Regions from separate parts of the Brevibacillus sp. MS2.2 genome, predicted to be linked through region 3. Evidence: predicted binding sites of a transcription regulator. Region 3 holds the regulator's gene; each other region holds the start of a gene.
What was found. Region 3 encodes LexA, which represses DNA repair genes until DNA is damaged. Its sites were predicted from a motif close to CGAACATATGTTCG; they were not measured.

Region 1 (4,214 bases), on a different contig from region 3:
GCTAAAAAAGCAGACAACTGAACGAAGCGTTCACCAAAACAAAACCCGCTTCGGCTGACTTGCCTAGCGGGTTTTAACAACAAAAAACCTTTCCCCCTTGGAAGCTAGCTCCTACGGGAAAGGTTGCGTTGGTTTTTCGATTATGATTGGGCTACTTTTTCTTTCGCTTTCGTTACGATGTGGTGACCGAGCGGCAAGCCGCGCTGCTCCAGCTCATCAGCTGTCACAATATGGAGCGTCTCACTTTTACACGGCATGGGCATCAATCCGCCCAATGGACTCATCACTCTTCCGATCGTGTCTGTCTCAATGAGCACGTACAGGCCTTTTTCCTCCAATTGTTGCATGAATTCTCCCCAACGCTTGGAAGTAATTTGATCGGCGTGCTTGGTGAATATGACACCCATTTCTTGTGCTAGCATGTAAAATCTCCTTTGTTCTATCCGTCAAATATATGCTTCAAAAGATAATCTAACAATACAGGGAAACCTCCCTTCTGGCAAAATCCGTGTAAGCCAAAAAAACACGAAAAACGGTTGTTTTTGACCGCTTTTCGTTTCAGGAATCTCACATCTTCCTCGCACACACCGTTTCAACGCGGCACGCTGTTTTTTGCCGCTTGCTTTTGAAAAAGAGGCCTATTTTTGCCGATTTCCTGCGTAATTCTCATGCCTTGCCCATCATGTACCTGTATTTCCTCGATTTAGAAATTCATTGTCAGCTCCACATGCAGCAGCCTAGTAAAAGGAACCCAATGAATCTCAGAGCCTGCCCGAAGCTTGAGGCGTCTCGCCGCTTGATCAATATGGATGATGCGGGCAGACAGGCGTCGCGGCTCTCGCCCGTCATAATAGGTCAGCGTCAGGGGGCTCTCTGTCTGGAACGCCTGCCATACCAGCTCGCTCAAGGCGCTAAGCTGCTCCTGATCCAGCTCGGGTGGTACATAGCGGCGCTCTTCTTCCTTGATGCGCAAATACATTTCCCGATGCTCCGGCAGTACAAACCGACTGGCCACGAATACATTTTCCTTTTTGGACACGCGTTTTTCCCTCATCGCTTGTTCTCTCCTCGCTGTTCATATCGGGTCCACAAATGGACGAGCTCCTGACACTCTGCCCGCAATACCTCAATCGTATAGATCGCTTCTCGCACGTACCCGCGTTGTCGATAGTGGACGACATACATATGTCCCTGACGTCGTGAGCTGACGACTGTGCAACCTCGCTGCCGCAAGATGCGGCGCAGTTGGTGATGCTGCCGCTCCGCCCACCGCGAGAGCTCCTCGAACATCATCTGATAAGAAAACTTCAACGGCACAATCCGCATCTGCCCCAGATCGGCCATGACTGCCCGAAACAAAATGCCAAATAAAATATACTGGCGTATCAATTCCTGCTCGTCTGACACCATCGGCTCCGTCACTTGTAGTGTCCTCCGATTTTACGTGCGCGCTCTTTCGCCTGTCCCGCTTCCAAGACAGAGGTGGCGCGCAGGATGGCGTCCTGACCGTATCGGGTCCGGATATCATCCATGGCTTGTGCCAACGAACGCCGCTTGTGATTATCCGTAAACAGATTCAGTTGCACCACGTTGTCAGGGACAAGCTGCCCCAAATTGACCCCGATACTGCGGACAGGCGTTTCCTGCCAGTGACGGTCAAACAGAAAGCAGGCCGCTTCGTACAAAGTCATGGCATCATTTGTCTGTTCCGTGAGCTTCATCTGCCGCCCAAAGCCTGTTCCAGCAGCCAAATCGGCCCCACGACAGCCCACAGACAGAATGGAGCCCATCAGCTCCTTTTTCCGCGCCCGACGGCACACTTCTTCGCACAGTTCTAAAAGCACCACTTTGATTTCCGCCGCTGTATGGTAATCCCGAGGCAACGTCATGTGATGACCGATCCCTTTTTGTGAATCATAGGAATCCAAAGCCACAGGTGAATCGTCGATTCCGTGAGCCGTGCGCCACAGCACTTCCCCGTTTACCCCCCAATGTCGGGAGAGAATGGCTGGCCTCATATCTGCAAGCTGCCCGATCTGATAGACGCCCATTCGATGAAAATGCCGCTTCATACGTGAGCCTACCCCGAACAGCTTTTCAATCGGAAGCTTCCAGAGCGTATCCGCTAACGTCTCCCGTTTGAGCCAAAAAACGCCTTCTTCCCGTTTCTTGGCGAAATTGTCACAGGCCATCTTGGCCAGTACCTTGTTCTCTCCGATGCCTACCCGACAGTTGATTCCCGTCTCCATCCAGACGCGCTGCCGAATCTGTGCAGCCATCTGCAGCGGATCACCAAACAGATGGACGCTGCCTGTCACGTCGAGAAACTGCTCATCGATCGAGTACGGCTCCACCTTGTCAGTAAATGCCTCGAATATGCGAGTGATTTGCATGGAGATGCGAATGTACATCTCCATGCGCGGACGAACGACGACGAGCTGGCGACACTTTTGCTGCGCCTGCCATAGCGCTTCGGCAGCGACCACTCCGTATGACTTGGCAATCGGACACGCTGCCAGCACAACTCCGCTGCGCCGCTCTGGATCACCTGCGACGACAATCGGCTTGTTTCGCAGCTCTGGATTGGCCCCTTTCTCGATACTGGCATAAAAGCTCTGCATGTCGATCAAAAACACGATCCGCTTGTTCGCATTGGACACACGATCATCCCCTAATAAGAACTTATGTTCCTGTTTTGCTTTGTTCTTATTATAGCAAACAAACGTTCGCTTTTATGCCTGTCTCGCGCAAAAAAAAGTTGGTAATTATTTCTTCCCGGATAAGCACGCGTCAGTAGGTGTTCCGCAGGCGAGAGCGAATCCAATAAGGGGTTACTTTTTCACGACAGGAATCCAGATTTCGCTTCGAAAGGTTGGTGATGAAATCTCTTTATTTTCGTTCCACAAAATCTCTGGACCCTCAGCCTGTTCATAACCAGAGGATAAAAACCATTCCGAATAAATCCGGGCCCAGACATCTTGCAGCGTGTCAGGAAAAGGACCCACTGCTTCGAAGACCGCCCAGGTGGAAGCAGGAACTTCGAGTACCGCCAGATTGTCCGGACAAGCTTTTGTAGTGGCTACGCCGATATAGTGATCGAGCTCGCCATATTCCAACCGACCTTCTGAAAAGTTCGTGGACGCACTGATCAGTCCAAGTGGCTTGACATCGGATAGCGACTTCAGTTGCTCAATCATCTCCCTATTTAATGAAGCCCACATGGCCGCAATCTCTGGATTGACTCCACGATAAATCAACGGAACTCTTTTTTTCAGACCCACTATGCGAAATGCCTCTTTTTCTTCCATGCGATAGTTCATGGCACTGCCTCCTTTAATGGATAGATGAAAGGTCATTCGCGGATAAGCCTTCAAGGAATGGCCGATATGTCTGGCTTCAGTCGGAGTGACTCCATGCACATTCTGAAAAGCTCTGGTAAAGGAGTCAGCCGATCCGTATCCGTATTTGATCGCAATGTCAATGACCCGCTCGTTGCTGTCCGCCAGTTCAAAAGCTGCAAGCGTAATGCGCCAACGCCGGATATACTCGGATAGCGGAACACCAGCCAGAAAAGAAAACATCCTTTTGAAGTGATACTCGGAGCAGCAAGCTACCCGAGCGATTTCTTTGTAGTCAATCTCGCTTGTCAAATTGTCTTCGATGTAGTCCAGAGCCTCATTCAGCTTTGCAAGCAAATCCATGGTAATGACCTCTCTTTCCCCCTCAGAATAGCAGATGCAAAATCGGGCAATCCGACATTTCGTGCACAATTATGACGGGTCGGCCTTGTGAAAAACACCCTTTGAAAGGAGCTTTATCATAATGACAACCACTTCCCCCCTGCTCCCCCAAATCGGAGCCATTTTTGTAGCCGTTAGCGACATCGAGCGCGCACGCGACTGGTACTGCCGCCTATTGGGCATTCCCACGGACGGTGAAATTATGTTCGGGCATATCTACTGCATTCGCTTACAAAGCGGACTGACGCTCGTTCTGGACAGCAAAATCTTTCCGAAGCGCATCACAGATGATGCTCCTTTGTTTCATTTCAACACACAGGATATCGAAGCCTCTTATGCCTTTCTCAAGGAGAGCGGAGTCGAAGTCGTCACTCCTATCCAGCATGGCCACTGGTTCAACTTCCGCGATCCCGACGGCAATCTGATCATGGTAAGCCAATGTTAAACAAAAGAGGAGATACACACATGACTATC
Region 2 (4,214 bases), on a different contig from region 3:
ACTAGCTTTTGCTTTGACCGTAACAGGGTGTTCGAAGCAATCTGGTACAGAAACTAAGCAAAAAGCGGAACCGGAACCGTTATGCATGCCTGTTCCCGTCAGACATTATCAGTGGGAAGAGCGAGCGAGATCGATTACAGCGAACGTGAAGGGCATAGACAAAATAGTGGTTATGCAAATCGATAAAGAGCTTGATGTGGCTATTCAAGTGACGAATTTTAATCGGTTCAAGCTGGAATCGATTCAAAAAGAAGTCGGAAAGAAATTAAAAGAGGCCTTCCCAGATGCCAATATTCATGTGACAGCTGACAAGCGATTGATAAAAGATTTGCAAAAGCTGAGTGAAGAACGGTGGCCAACCGATGTAAAAGAGGCATGCCAGAAGAAGAAATCTCTAAAGGCAATTGAAAAGAAAATGAAGGGCTAGCCGATTTTCCAAACCTCACACACTACATGGGTAGGGTGAGGTTTTTGCTGTCTATTTTGACAGAATGATCAAGGTGGAATGAATATTCTGTGATTTCCTGATGAAGAAGAACTCCCTAACCGGGAGTCTATATAGGCTAGTGAAGATCATGATCGTAATGATGCGCGCGCTCTCGATCTCGATGAAGGTCGATGCCGCGTAATTCACCCTTGGCTTTTTCCACAAGGACTTGATAATCTCTTACCACTTCCGTCAAGGTCGTAACCGATTCCTTATAGTCGGGATCATTACAGATTCCATCTATCGCTCGATGGAGGTGATACATCTTATCTTCGGTTTTTCGGATAAATTCTACCCAATCCATTCCGTTCATAAAATACCTCCTTTCCGTCATAGGCTTTACTCCCATACGCGAAAGTATGCAAAGTGAAATTGCAAATAAATGACGTGTATGCAATCTAATAATGAACTTTGGTCTTGTAACAATAATCTGTTCATGATAACATACCTCACATCAATAGCATCAAAGGACGAGACTTGAGGTGTATCAAATGAACGGGTTAGCCAAACTGAATCGATCGCTTGAGAAAATCATGCCCATACTAACGCCGAGTAGTGTTGCCATTGGCGTAATAGCGGGGACACATTTGCAACCGTTTGCTTTTTTGTCTCCTTGGGTGTTTGCTTTCATGACATTTACCGGAAGTCTGGGTTCGGGATTTAAAGAATTTGCAAAGGTACTGACCAGGCCGCTCCCTTTAATCGTCAACTTGTTGATTCTTCATGCACTTATGCCGCTTGTTGCTTGGTCAATGGCACGGTTGTTTTATCCAGACGATATTCACGTCATTACGGGCTTTTTGTTGGCGGCCTTAATTCCCACAGGGATCACGAGCTTCTTATGGTCGTCGATTTATTTCGGAAACATCGCACTCACGCTATCCATTATTTTGTTGGATACGATGCTCTCCCCATTGATAGTTCCGTTGGGGATGTCCTTATTTTTAGGGGCAACAGTCGAGATGGATTTGGCTGAACTGATGAAGGGTTTGTTTTATATGATTGTGTTGCCATCTCTTGTCGGTATGCTGCTCAATCATTTATCAAAAGGGAACGTCAAAAAAACGCTGGCCCCAAAATTAGCGCCATTTTCTAAGATGGGAATGGGTGTTGTCGTAGCAATCAACAGCTCGATGGTCTCGTCTTACTTTCATATGATAGACGCTAAATTGGTGGGAATGGCGGTGCTCGTACTGGTAGTAGCCATTTTGGGTTATTTGATGGGGTGGGGGATCGCAAGGTTGTTCGGATGGGAGCGTGATGTAATCGTCACGTTAACCTTCAACAGTGGGATGCGAAACATTAGTGCAGGGGCAGTTATGGCGATCACGTACTTTCCTGCGCCTGTTGCACTTCCTGTTGTTCTCGGTATGCTTTTTCAACAAATACTCGCTTCTACCTTCGGGAAGTTTTTGGAGCTGGTCGAGAAAAGACCGCAGCATCAACCACAGGAATTATCAAGCTAAAAGCAAGAGCCGTTTTCCAAAACTAATGGGAAAACGGCTTTTTTCTTGCAAATTATTTCCTAAGAAAGCAATTAGCGCGACTTGGCAGAACAAATGGGGAGACTTTTATAGGTTCAAATGAAAAAATTGAAAAAAGAGTTGCGAACTTATGTTCGTAATTACTATAATGTAAGTACGAATTCCTGCACAGGATGAGGATATGGCTATCAAATGTTCGTAAGTAGGCGGGTGAAAAGCGTGGCGAACAGCAGTCTTGAAGTAACGAGCGAAGAAAGAGAGGCATTTATGTACATGCTGCGAGATTCGGCAAGAGAGAATTATCCCTTGAATGTGAGCTGGTGTGTGTCCTTTGAGGGGGAGCGGGGGAATACGAGTAGCATGTGGGGAGTCGTCAAATGGGTTGACCCGAAGGCGAGACGTGTTCAATTAGCAAACCAAACGGGTAGTCAATGGATCGAGATGGAGAAAATTATCAATGTACATGCATAGGTGTGTATAGAAACCTTACGTGAAAGTCGACCGTCGTAAGGCTTCTTTCTTCTTTGCACAAAGAAGGAAGTGTGCATGTCATAAAACCTAACACAAAAACACAGAAAATTCGAAAGTTTGATTGACGTTTGAATTTATTGTGTTAGAATATATTACATAGCATGCATTCTCTCCACTTCCTATTTTGACCCAATCATTGGGTCCTTTTTTTTTGCCTACGTTCTATTGTTCGGATATGGCTTCCCATCCGCTTGAAATAACTTGCTCACCATTCCATAAAGACGACCTGACATGTTAGGAAAAATGAAGGAGTATTCATTCGCTCCTTGATTCAACAAGACGATCGGTGCTTCCACGATGTAGGGGATTTTCATTAGATCGAGCATCTTCTTATATTCCTCTACCTTGGAATGGTCGACCGTATAATAAAATGATTTGGAAAAATTCATGCGAGCACGCTCCTTTCCCATATTGTAGCATATCCATAGTTTGTCGTATAAATGAACATAATAAATGTTATGTAAACACTGTTATTCTCTCTCTCCTTATGAAGAGGGAAGATTCACAAAAACTTCTACCTATGATAGAATAAAAGATCAAAATTTTACCAATAGGAGAAAAAGGATGGTAATCAGCCAACGACTACTTTCTGTGAACGGGTTATCTTACGCGATTCGCTCTGCAATGGAAACAGATGCACAACAATTGTCGGAACTGCGCCTGCAAATCGATGGGGAGACTGAAAATTTGGACAGAGAAAGAGGAGAGGCTTTCATCGATGGGCAAGGATTCGAACACATCATCAAAACGGATGCGGAAAGTGCTAGAAATTTGTTTTTAGTGGCGGTTGTACAGGATCGGATTGTCGGGTTCTCCAGATGTGCAGGTGTTTACTTAAACAGATTTGCGCACAAAGTAGAGTTTGGTGTATGCGTTTTGCAAGAGTTCTGGGGTTACGGTATGGGGAAAAATCTCTTGCAGGAATCGATTGCCTGGGCAGACGCCAACCACATTACCAAAATGACGTTGAATGTAATGGAAACGAATGAGAAGGCAATTGAGCTGTACAAACGGTTTGGCTTTGAAATCGAAGGAGTACTCAAAAACGACAAAGTTCTTTCCGATGGCAATTATTACAACACCATTATTATGGGGAGATTCAAAAATGACAGGAGAGTAACATGACGAGAAAACGAGCGAGAGAATGTGGCGTATTGATTGGGACGGGTACCCCAGGTGCGTATAATGCAATTACGGATGTAAAAGGAGTGCGGGTCGGCCACAAAACGATTCTCAAGGAAGACGTTTGTTCGGGTGTTACGGTGATAATTCCCAACGAAGGACAATTGGAGGGGCAGCATTTCCCTGCTGGTTTTTTCTCCTTTAACGGTACGGGGGAGTTTACGGGAAGTCACTGGATAGAAGAGACCGGTACGCTTGTGACACCGATTGTATTTACGGGAAGCCATCTGCTAGGGCTGGCACATCATCATCTTGCTCGTGCGACGAGAAAAATCGAGGGGCTTGAACCGTTTTCTAATGGAATCGTCGCGGAGACTTGGGATGGTTGGTTGAGTGATCTCGAAAAGACGCAGATTCAGTACGAGGATTTGGAAGAAGCAATTGTAGAGGCGCAAACAGGAAATGTCGAGGAAGGCAATGTGGGTGGGGGTACCGGGATGATCTGCTTCGAATTCAAGGGCGGAATCGGAACCTCTTCACGCATCGTTGAGACTGAATGTGGCACGTTTACTGTCGGGACATTGGTGCAG
Region 3 (4,214 bases):
ATCACTGCGTACAATTCCCCGTTTTCCTATGTAGACCTGGTCCAGCTCGTAGATTTCATCCTTCAAGAAATCCACTCTGCCGAAATAAGGCTTCTCTCGCCCCTGATCTTCTAGGTAACGCAAATCCTTTGCCTTATTATAGTTAACGACCTGTTTCACATAGTCATCTGTTGCCTCGCGAATATCATTACGAAGCTGCTCCATTTCTTCGTCGATCGCTGAAATGGTATCATCCAGCTTTTTTTGTTCCAATTCATAATCACGATGCTGTGTACTCACAATCATTCCCCCTCACATGTATCGTGTCATTGAACGTATTAGGACCATTGCCTAGCCAACCATATTCCAACCGCACAAGAAAGTAGTCCGACTCCCAAACTGAGAAGAGCGTACAAAGTGCCACGCAACAAGTGGCCTTCTCCCCAAAAAGAGACCACTTCCAAGGAGAAGCTAGAGAACGTCGTAAATCCTCCCATGACCCCCGTTGCAAATAAAAGATAGAGTGTCGGAGATAAAATGCCACGTTCTTTCCCTAGCACGAACAAGATGCCGATGATCAAAGATCCACAAACATTGGCGATCCAGGTTCCCCACGGCCATCCCGGTTGGTTTGCGAGTAAAGACAATAGGTAGCGCAAAAGAGAGCCAACTGCTCCTCCAACCGCCACAGCTATCCAGGCCATCGCTTTCCCTCCTTGGCTATCAAAGCTGTTATGTATGTCACAGAAAAAGACACCCTAGCGTCAAGCGAGGATGTCTGTCGTATCAGTAATTGTTATCTTACTGTTTTGGCTTATTTTCTTCAAGGTCTTCCACATAACGGATGGAATCCAAATTTGCTCTCAATGAAAGCTTAACGGCGTCAATGTACTTTTGGCGCAATGCTTTTTGTTCAAGCTTTTCCTCTTCGGTCAAACCTTCTTCGCGAGATTTTTTGACCAATTCGTTAATGCGTTTAATTTCTGCGTCAGATACCACTGCTGGTTCCTCCCACTCTGTAGTAGTGCCGCTTCATTATACCACATTCGAATGATCCCGCAAGACAGCCGAACACTTACGGAGTATCAGGAAGGATGAGAGTCTGACCTGGATAAATCCTGTTGCTCTCTAAACCGTTCGCATCTTTAATCTCTATTATATAGTCTCGAACATCCATATGCGGATCTGGATTGTATTGAACAGCTAATGACCATAGGCTATCTCCAGATTGTACGGTTACTTCTATACCTTGTGGCTCCTCTATTGGCGAAGAAGCAAACACTAGTTCGGTCAACAAATAAAAAAAGAGAGTAAATGTAATAAGAAACAAGAGAGCTTGTCCTCTCGTGATACCAAAACGAACACGGCGTTCTTCTTTTTTCTCGAAACGATTACGAACAGTCGATGAATTCATAATAATAGCCTCCTCACAAACATACGTTCTGATCACTTATAACCTCATGATAAATGAGAACATATGTTCATGTCAACAAAGAATCGAACTTATGTTTGTCGAACGCAAGCTCCCATGGTATAATATAGGAAAATATGTTCGAGAAATCAGGGGTGTCTTTCTATGTCAAAATTATCGAGTAGACAACAAGCCATCATCGAGTTCATACGAAAGGAAGTTCGTGATAAAGGATATCCGCCATCTGTACGTGAAATCGGAGAGGCTGTTGGACTAGCTTCCAGCTCAACGGTACATGGGCATTTGGCACGCTTAGAGAAAAAAGGCCTCATTCGTCGAGATCCTACCAAACCTCGCGCCATCGAATTGCTATCCGATGAAGATCGTTTTCAAGACAATTTCGAAGACTCTGTCGTCCGTGTGCCAGTAATCGGAAAAGTAACCGCTGGACAACCGATTACTGCCATTGAGGATGTGGAAGAATACTTCCCTCTTCCAGACAATATCGTGACTTCTGACAAGGTTTATATGCTGCGCGTCTCCGGGAACAGTATGATTGATGCCGGAATTCTCGACGGAGATTACGTAATCGTTCGCCAACAGCACGTAGCAAACAATGGTGACATTGTCGTAGCGATGACAGAAGAAGACGAAGCGACCGTCAAAAGATTTTTCAAAGAGAAGAACCACTTCCGTCTCCAACCGGAAAATGCCACGATGGAACCGATCATTCTGGAGCATGTCACCATTCTCGGTAAAGTCATCGGTGTTTATCGACTCATTCACTAGTTTCCACGTAAAAAAAGGACAGCCTCGGCTGTCCTTTTCGTTTTCTATATGTTATCTGGCGACAAAAAACCAGATGATCATCGAAACTTGCAAGATGACTTTTACGACTGCACTGCCCAAAAATCCGATCAATGAACCTACGCCCGCTTTCACTGCTCGCTCCATCGATTGCTTCTGCACCATTAACTCTACAAGAACGACGAATACGAACGGCAAAATCAGCATACCAAACGGTGGGAAAACGAAAATCCCAAGAATAATTCCGACCGCCGCAGCAATGGACGACCATTTGGACCCTCCGTACCTTTTCACGAAGTACATGTTCGTCAGTAAGTCAGCACCGTAAAGCAGAATACTTAGAACGACCATTCCCCACCAAAAGGAGGCCGGCAATCCCGCTCCCGGATCTGCAATGAAAAAGTGATAGAGCAAGAAGCCCGCCCACAGTAATATCGTATCAGGTAAAACGGGTAAAAAAATTCCTGCGATGCTTAGCAAGAACAATAACACAACCACTACCCACAAAAATATTTCCATCTACTACACTCCCTTCATCTAGGTATACGAGTGATGACCAATTTCGTTGCGTACTTATTCACTTTTGTCTAAACTATTTTAAAAGAAAGTAGACTGGAGGTAGTCTCATGAGAAATTGGCATGATCTTTCTTACTTGGGTAGAGGGACGATGCGCCAAAAAGCGGCGTGGGACGCGATACAACAGACCCACATCATGGAGGTACTATCCGAATTCCGTCCTGTGCTTGCCGGAACCATCCCATTAGATATTGACGTTGTGCAAAGCGATTTGGATATTATTTGCGAGAGTCACGATCTGGAACAGTTTGAGCAAGCTGTTCGTACAGCGTTTGGATGCTTTCCCGGATTTGAAGTGACACACCTAGATGTAAAAACTACTCCTACGTGCGTAATCTCGTTTTTCACAGCTGACTTTTGGTTTGAATTGTTTGCTCAACCGGTAGCTGTCGAAAAGCAAAATGCCTATCGTCATATGGACATCGAAGCACGATTGCTAGACATAGGAGGCGTGCATGCGTACCAACATATCAGAGCTCTGAAGCAAAACGGCATCAAAACAGAGCCTGCATTTGCTCGATACTTTCATATTCCGGGTGATGATCCATACGAGGCTTTGTTGCAATTAGAGTCGTTAACCGAACAGGAATTACGACAAAGAGTTCAGGTCCTACGAAAGGATTCATCTTCAAACAATGAGTCGATCTCTACTTCTTGAATGCAGGAAGGATCATCATTTTTCGGGCTGCCCACTTTGGTGGATACCGGATACACCATCATCTCGCTGGAATCATAGGGGGTAAACAGCGACTGGAGCTGCAACCGATCATACTTCTCTCGATCAAGCCATAAGTCCTCGTCCTCTTTTTTTAAGATGACAGGCATCCGCTCATTTATATTAAGTGTCAACAAAATCGTTAAAGTTATTAATTTACTTGACTTTATATATGATGTAACACATTGTTAACATTCTAAGCATGAAGATTTTAGTATTTGCATTGATTGACCTTCCTCTTCATGTTTTCGTTGTGAGAGATAACGTTATATAACAGCAGCAGTCAAAGTCCTTATTTTCCAAGTCTTAGTCTGATGCTGCTTATTTATAGGGATCAGTCTATAACTTATGTTAAAAAAGTTGCCAAAGTTACTATTCAACATATGTGTAGTATTAATAACTCCAGTCTACAACTTTTGTTCCCGTGACATTTATCGGGTAATGGACCTCTGTTCTCTGATATTAAAATTAACTAAATCGCAGGCAAAAAATGCATTAAACCCGGACTGTTATTCGGGCCGGGTTAGAAATAATGCTGTTTAAAAACTATTTATCTGGGGGGCAGTTCCCCTCGAAGTTGATGTCTCGATTTCGGCTATTTGTCCCCCAATTAAGGCTTCACCTTTGCTTCGTTGCTTTAACCCATAAGAGAACGTCCTGTGTCATTCGTAAGCAGAGGAGCGCGTCATTCATAGTTGCGACTTCGCGTTGTACGCTTCCGTCTA

Region 1: the regulator LexA is predicted to act here: its motif matches at 2,716-2,729, upstream of HP568_RS08480 (DNA polymerase IV).
Region 2: the regulator LexA is predicted to act here: its motif matches at 2,095-2,108, upstream of HP568_RS03750 (YolD-like family protein).

The regions. Positions count from the first base shown of each region.
Region 1 covers NZ_JABSUZ010000007.1:98,930-103,143, reverse strand. Annotated here, with positions in the region: gene HP568_RS08500 (MFS transporter) at 1-21, shown strand, start outside; gene HP568_RS08495 (hypothetical protein) at 141-422, opposite strand; gene HP568_RS08490 (YolD-like family protein) at 704-1,054, opposite strand; gene HP568_RS08485 (YhjD family protein) at 1,051-1,422, opposite strand; gene HP568_RS08480 (DNA polymerase IV) at 1,419-2,660, opposite strand; gene HP568_RS08475 (AraC family transcriptional regulator) at 2,832-3,701, opposite strand; gene HP568_RS08470 (VOC family protein) at 3,823-4,185, shown strand.
Region 2 covers NZ_JABSUZ010000003.1:143,325-147,538, reverse strand. Annotated here, with positions in the region: gene HP568_RS03765 (YhcN/YlaJ family sporulation lipoprotein) at 1-427, shown strand, start outside; gene HP568_RS03760 (hypothetical protein) at 564-800, opposite strand; gene HP568_RS03755 (bile acid:sodium symporter family protein) at 979-1,953, shown strand; gene HP568_RS03750 (YolD-like family protein) at 2,191-2,442, shown strand; gene HP568_RS03745 (hypothetical protein) at 2,658-2,891, opposite strand; gene HP568_RS03740 (GNAT family N-acetyltransferase) at 3,067-3,627, shown strand; gene HP568_RS03735 (P1 family peptidase) at 3,624-4,214, shown strand, end outside.
Region 3 covers NZ_JABSUZ010000020.1:53,735-57,948, forward strand. Annotated here, with positions in the region: gene HP568_RS18225 (HelD family protein) at 1-279, opposite strand, end outside; gene crcB (fluoride efflux transporter CrcB) at 318-683, opposite strand; gene HP568_RS18235 (DUF896 domain-containing protein) at 781-978, opposite strand; gene yneA (cell division suppressor protein YneA) at 1,055-1,393, opposite strand; gene lexA (transcriptional repressor LexA) at 1,556-2,179, shown strand; gene HP568_RS18250 (DUF456 domain-containing protein) at 2,231-2,716, opposite strand; gene HP568_RS18255 (DUF4269 domain-containing protein) at 2,824-3,432, shown strand; gene HP568_RS18260 (SOS response-associated peptidase family protein) at 3,378-3,626, opposite strand; gene HP568_RS18265 (hypothetical protein) at 4,108-4,214, opposite strand, start outside.